DNA from 2 places in the Gottfriedia sp. S16(2024) genome. Region 1 is predicted to be linked to the other one. Evidence: a T-box and tRNA genes for the amino acid it is inferred to sense, from the RefSeq annotation. Region 1 holds a T-box; the other holds one or more tRNA genes.
The links. The T-box of region 1 lies ahead of leuS (leucine--tRNA ligase). A T-box ahead of a tRNA ligase gene usually reads a tRNA of that ligase, here a tRNA-Leu.

Region 2: it encodes a tRNA-Leu, which carries the amino acid that the T-box ahead of leuS (leucine--tRNA ligase) is inferred to sense. The anticodon was not compared.

What each region holds. Positions count from the first base shown of each region.
Region 1 is NZ_JBFLUO010000001.1:359,077-362,339, forward strand. It holds gene leuS (leucine--tRNA ligase) at 1-1,802, opposite strand, end outside; T-box leader at 1,878-2,094, opposite strand; gene AB1282_RS01880 (MDR family MFS transporter) at 2,160-3,263, opposite strand, start outside.
Region 2 is NZ_JBFLUO010000001.1:1,912,371-1,915,633, reverse strand. It holds gene queG (tRNA epoxyqueuosine(34) reductase QueG) at 1-571, opposite strand, end outside; gene AB1282_RS09085 (hypothetical protein) at 1,063-1,359, shown strand; tRNA gene AB1282_RS09080 (tRNA-Leu) at 1,573-1,655, opposite strand; tRNA gene AB1282_RS09075 (tRNA-Leu) at 1,749-1,832, opposite strand; tRNA gene AB1282_RS09070 (tRNA-Cys) at 1,847-1,917, opposite strand; tRNA gene AB1282_RS09065 (tRNA-Gly) at 1,923-1,997, opposite strand; tRNA gene AB1282_RS09060 (tRNA-Gln) at 2,002-2,076, opposite strand; tRNA gene AB1282_RS09055 (tRNA-His) at 2,157-2,232, opposite strand; tRNA gene AB1282_RS09050 (tRNA-Trp) at 2,248-2,321, opposite strand; tRNA gene AB1282_RS09045 (tRNA-Tyr) at 2,329-2,413, opposite strand; tRNA gene AB1282_RS09040 (tRNA-Thr) at 2,424-2,496, opposite strand; tRNA gene AB1282_RS09035 (tRNA-Phe) at 2,533-2,608, opposite strand; tRNA gene AB1282_RS09030 (tRNA-Asp) at 2,617-2,692, opposite strand; tRNA gene AB1282_RS09025 (tRNA-Met) at 2,696-2,772, opposite strand; tRNA gene AB1282_RS09020 (tRNA-Val) at 2,952-3,027, opposite strand; tRNA gene AB1282_RS09015 (tRNA-Glu) at 3,037-3,111, opposite strand; tRNA gene AB1282_RS09010 (tRNA-Ser) at 3,135-3,226, opposite strand; tRNA gene AB1282_RS09005 (tRNA-Asn) at 3,231-3,263, opposite strand, start outside.

The DNA.
Region 1 (3,263 bases):
AAACGTAATGTATCAGCACCATGGCTAGCAACGATATCGTCAGGATTTACAACGTTTCCTTTAGACTTAGACATTTTTTCATTATTTTCCCCTAAGATCATTCCTTGGTTGAATAGCTTTTGGAATGGCTCTTTTGTAGGAACTACACCTAAATCATAAAGGAATTTATGCCAAAAACGAGCGTATAGTAAGTGAAGAACTGCATGCTCTGCTCCTCCAATGTATACATCAACTGGTAACCAATGCTTTAGTAATTCAGAATCTGCGATTGCTTCGCTATTATTTGGATCAATATAACGTAAGTAATACCAACAGCTTCCGCCCCATTGTGGCATTGTATTTGTTTCACGTCTTCCTTTTTTACCTGTTACTGGATCAACTACATTAACCCAATCAGCAATATTCGCTAATGGTGACTCTCCAGTTCCACTTGGGCGAATATCTTCTGCTTTTGGAAGAATTAATGGTAATTCCTCATCAGGAACAACTGTCATCGTACCATCTTCCCAGAAAATTACTGGAATTGGTTCTCCCCAATATCTTTGACGAGAGAATAACCAATCGCGTAGACGATAAGTAACTTTTTTCTCACCAGCTTTTGAAGAATCTAACCATTCAATCATTTTTCCAAGTGCTTCTTCTTTATTTAAACCGTTTAAGAAATCAGAGTTAACATGTTTGCCATCTCCAGCGTAAGCTTCTTTTTGAACGTCTCCACCTTCAACAACTTCAATGATTGGTAATTTAAATTTAACTGCAAATTCGTGATCGCGCTCATCATGTGCAGGTACCGCCATAACTGCACCAGTTCCATAGCTTGCAAGTACATAATCAGCAATCCAAATTGGAAGCTTTTCGTTATTTACAGGATTTATTGCATATGCACCTGTGAATACACCAGATTTATCTTTCGCTAAATCAGTTCGCTCTAGATCACTTTTCGATTTAACTGAATCGATATATGCTTCAACAGCTTCTTTTTGCTCTACTGTAGTAATTTTACTTACTAAATCATGTTCTGGAGCTAATACAACATAAGTTGCACCGAATAATGTATCAGGACGAGTTGTAAATACAGTTACTTTCTCATCGAATCCATCAACATTAAAGTAAACTTCAGCACCTTCCGAACGGCCAATCCAGTTACGTTGCATTTCTTTTAAGCTTTCAGGCCAATCTAATTCTTCTAGATCTTCTAATAAACGATCAGCATAAGCTGTGATTTTTAAGATCCATTGCTTCATTGGACGACGTTCAACCGGATGTCCTCCGCGCTCACTTTTCCCATCGATTACTTCTTCATTAGCTAAAACTGTACCAAGAGCTGGGCACCAGTTAACTGGAACTTCATCTACATAAGCTAATCCTTTTTCAACCATTCTTAGGAAAATCCATTGAGTCCATTTGTAATAATTAGGATCAGTTGTATTTACTTCACGATCCCAATCATAAGAGAATCCTAGAGCCTGAATTTGATTACGGAAAGTATTAATATTCTTTTCAGTAAACTCAGCTGGATCATTACCTGTATCTAATGCATATTGTTCTGCTGGTAGACCAAATGCATCCCAACCCATTGGATGAAGTACATTATAGCCTTGCATTCTTTTCATTCTTGAAAGGATATCAGTAGCTGTGTACCCTTCTGGATGACCTACATGTAATCCCGCTCCAGATGGATAAGGGAACATATCAAGTGCATAAAATTTCGGCTTGCTTGTATCGTCAGTTGTTTTAAACGTTTTATTTTCTAACCAATACTTCTGCCATTTCTGTTCAATAGTACGATGATTAAAACTCATTTTATAGCCTCCTTATTTCATATAAATGGCTCGGCTGTGGCTTGCGCTTTAAAAATAAAAAAATCCCCCCATCCCAAAAGGGACGAGAGGATTTCCCGCGGTACCACCCAAATTAATGTAAAAATACATTCACTTGTTTCCGTAACGTGGAACACGACATTTATTACTTGGTAAAAACCGTTCACAAATGTGGCTTATGGGTGAGTTCATGAATAGAATGGATTGACTTTCACCAGCCGTCAACTCTCTAAACCTCTTCATATTCACTACTATTCCCAATCATTGCCGATCATTTAGATTTAATTTATACCATTTTATTATAACCAAAGAAAAAGGTCAATTATACATCGCCTATTTTTAAGAAGCAAAAGTTTGATTTTCAGCTTTTACTACTTTTTTTGCTAATTTTTCATAGAGCACAGAGAAAACCATGCTTATTAATAAAAAGGCAACTAAAATGATAAATAGTACTCTCATATTAAATGTATCAACGAGTGCTCCACCTATAACAGGTCCTAACATTCTTCCAACCGTTGCTGCACTATTTACAATCCCTTGATACATTCCTATCCGATCTTTTGGAGCAAGCATGTTTGCAATTGTTGGTACTGCAGGCCATACGAACATTTCTCCAATTGTTAAAATGATCATGCCAGTCATAAACATTGAGAACTGTTCTGCAGTACTTACAAAAATAGTCGAAACGATAAAGAATCCAATTCCAAATAACATTTGCTTTCTCATACTTAACGCATATTTACGAATAGCAGATGATATTACTGGTTGAGCTATTACAATAAGTGCACCATTTACAGTCCATAACAGACTATATTTTTTTAAGCCAATGTGTAGATTCTGCATTTCTGTAGCAATCGTAGTTTGCCATTGTACATAAACTAACCAACATAAAACGTACGCACAACAAACAATCATCAAAGCCTTCATTGAAGGAGTAAATGAAAATTTTTGTTTTTCTACTTTTTCTACAGGAGAAGTTTCTATTATTTCCTTAGGTACTCCGATATCTCTAAATCCAAATAAAGCGACTAAGAAGAAAACAATATATAATAGCAAATTAGCAGAGAAAATATAATTAATATTAGCAGCCGCAACATATCCACCTAAAGCCGTACCAATCGCAACACCAAGATTTTGAGCTACATAAATTGCATTAAAAGCTTTACGTCCACCTTCTGGCCATGCCGCTCCAACCATTGCATACATTGATGGAAATACAATACCAACTCCAAACCCTAATATTATGAAGAAACAACTGTAATATGTCCAAGAATGATTAATAACCAAACCTAAAATCGACAAAAACGTAATACTAATACCAGTTAGGATTGACCTATATCCTCCAAATTTATCAAATAGCCAGCCCCCCAGCATATTACCAAATACACCAGCCAATGAATTAAACATTAAAATAAGCCCTGCAACAGACAAGGACTTTCCTAA
Region 2 (3,263 bases), 1.6 Mb from region 1:
ACTCTCCACACTGTTCCTCAATAGGCGAATCTGGTTCAAAAGGTAATGAGGTAATCATTTCCCCTAAATAGACATAGGAACCGAATTCTGGGGTAATGATTGAACAATTTTTAGCACTCCAACCTATACCTGCTCGCTCAGCTACAGCTCGATCTACTAGCTCTCCAGTATCGACCATCGACTGAACCTTTGCATTTGGATAATGTAATAAAATAAATGACTCAAGCTGAAGTAATTTCTTTTTTACAACTACATGGTAATCTTCCCCCCATGAAGCCCTACAAAAGATACCTCTTGTAGATCCTTTTTTACTTTTAGGAGGATTTTTCATTTTAGATGGATAAGCTAGAGCAATTGCAATTATTGAATTAGATTCTGTCATAATTTTTCTTGCATCTACTCTTCGTTCAATATCCTTTGTCTCAAAACCCGATTGGTAATTTAATTCCTGCTGCTTATATAAACGATTTTTTAATGTTAAAAACGGATCAACAGTTGTAAATCCAATCTTATCTATTCCAATTTCTTTACTATATAAAATCAATTCTTTTTGAAATTCTTTTATATTCACAAGAATCACCTAACTGCCTGTTAATTTACAAATTATATTTTCTATTCTAGTCAGAAAATTATTTCTTTATTTAATTATGACACAAAATCCTTTAATAATAGACTTTTTAATATAAAAAAACGCAATGTATCGTTCTTCGAATGAATCAATACACTGCGTTGTTATCAAGTTATAAGTGCTTATCTACTAATACAAATGTAATATGTATTTAGTAGGTTTTTAATGAACTTGTAATTAAATTTATCATAAATATGTCATAAATTCAAGAATAAAATCATTTTTTGTCGAAAGTGTTCTAGCATGGTTAAGCTTAGAATATGGAAAGGTCGAGAATAGAAAATGTCTAAATTAGTAAGCTCAATAATCATCAGAACTTTATTAATTAGCTAATAGCAGAGTGTATTGAAAGATTTGTAGAAATTTGAATAAAGGTATAATTTATTTTCTCATAGAATTCTTCTTTATAGGTTAAATATAGGAGGAGAATAACTATGACAGATCCTTTGGTAAATGAAGAAAAAAATCCTTTGGTCGAAAGTTTCGAAGGTGTCTGTAGTTTGATTGAAGAAACAAACGACAGAATTGATTTTACACAAGATACCCTTAAGGAACTTGATCGATACAATAACGAGAAATTAAAAGATGCAAAACAATTTACTATTAAAGTAGCTGCTGCAAGCTTACTAATAGCAACAACAGGATTAGTCGTTACTTTAGCAAATAAAAGAAAACCAAAACAGTTTGATTGGCTTGCTGCAAAGCAAAAACGTAAATATGTAAAAATGTAATGAAGAGCATTTCTAAATGAAGAATAGCCCCTTAAAGAAAGGCAGTGACTATAATGGTCGTTGCCTTTCTTTATGATAATCGTATGAAGATAATTTTTTAATGCTCGATGAAGATAAAGAATATATAAACCCTATTCTATTCCTTACCTTTTACTATATAAACAAAAAAAAGGATTCTGCATCTCTGCAAAATCCTCTTCCCTGATTTCAATATAGCGGTGACAGGACTTGAACCTGCACATCCGTGAAGATACCTGATTTTGAGTCAGGCGTGTCTGCCATTCCACCACACCGCCAAAAAGTTATAAAATAATTATAATATAGGAAGGACTAATTGTCCAATCAAATCTGAAATTAAAAACCTCTTACTTTTGTAAGAGGTTTAATGATACCGAGGGCCGGACTCGAACCGGCACGGGGTCAACCCCCGCAGGATTTTAAGTCCTGTGTGTCTGCCATTCCACCACCCCGGCAGAAGTAAATTAAAAGGCGGTAACCGGATTTGAACCGATGATAAAGGTTTTGCAGACCTCTGCCTTACCACTTGGCTATACCGCCATATTTGGAGCGGAAGACGGGGTTCGAACCCGCGACCCCAACCTTGGCAAGGTTGTATTCTACCACTGAACTACTTCCGCATAATGGCTGGGCTACCTGGATTCGAACCAGGGCATGACGGAATCAAAATCCGTTGCCTTACCGCTTGGCTATAGCCCATTAATTAAGAACTTTATATACTATATTCAGTTTATTATAAATAATATTACTCACTTGAGTAATCCTTACAATAATTTAAATGGGGCGACCGATGGGAATCGAACCCACGAGTGTCGGAACCACAATCCGATGCGTTAACCACTTCGCCACGACCGCCATTATTGAATTATTTGGCAGGGGCAGTAGGAATCGAACCCACACCAAAGGTTTTGGAGACCTCTATTCTACCGTTAAACTATGCCCCTATAAAAATGGTGGAGGGGGACGGATTCGAACCGCCGAACCCACAGGGAGCGGATTTACAGTCCGCCGCGTTTAGCCACTTCGCTACCCCTCCGGTTAAAGAGTGCCGACTAGAGGACTTGAACCCCCAACCTACTGATTACAAGTCAGTTGCTCTACCAATTGAGCTAAGTCGGCTTAATAATAATTGCTTGCTATATATTTTATTTAAGATGGTGGCTCGGGACGGAATCGAACCGCCGACACGAGGATTTTCAGTCCTCTGCTCTACCGACTGAGCTACCGAGCCAACTTAAATGGCGGTCCCGACCGGGATCGAACCGGCGATCTCCTGCGTGACAGGCAGGCATGTTAACCGCTACACCACGGGACCATTTGGTTGCGGGGACAGGATTTGAACCTGCGACCTTCGGGTTATGAGCCCGACGAGCTACCAGACTGCTCCACCCCGCGATAATGTGGACTCTATTATTTATAGATCCATAAACTGTATTTCGTTAAGACCATCCCAATCTCAGGATGTTATTGCAAGTAGCAGCTCGATTGGTATGCTGAAGTAATTTCTTCGAAGCATATTCGCTCGTGCTCCACCCCGCGATAATAAGATATATATATTAATTTTAATAATTAAATGGTGGAGGATGACGGGCTCGAACCGCCGACCCCCTGCTTGTAAGGCAGGTGCTCTCCCAGCTGAGCTAATCCTCCAGGATAAAATGGTGACCCGTACGGGACTCGAACCCGTGTTACCGCCGTGAAAGGGCGGTGTCTTAACCGCTTGACCAACGGGCCAGTATAATAGTGCTGAAAACATGTGGCGGAGAGCAAGGGATTTGAACCCTTGAGACAGGGTTACCCGCCTACACGATTTCCAATCGTGCTCCTTCGGCCACTCGGACAGCTCTCCAAAATGGCTCCGCAGGTAGGGTTCGAACCTACGACCA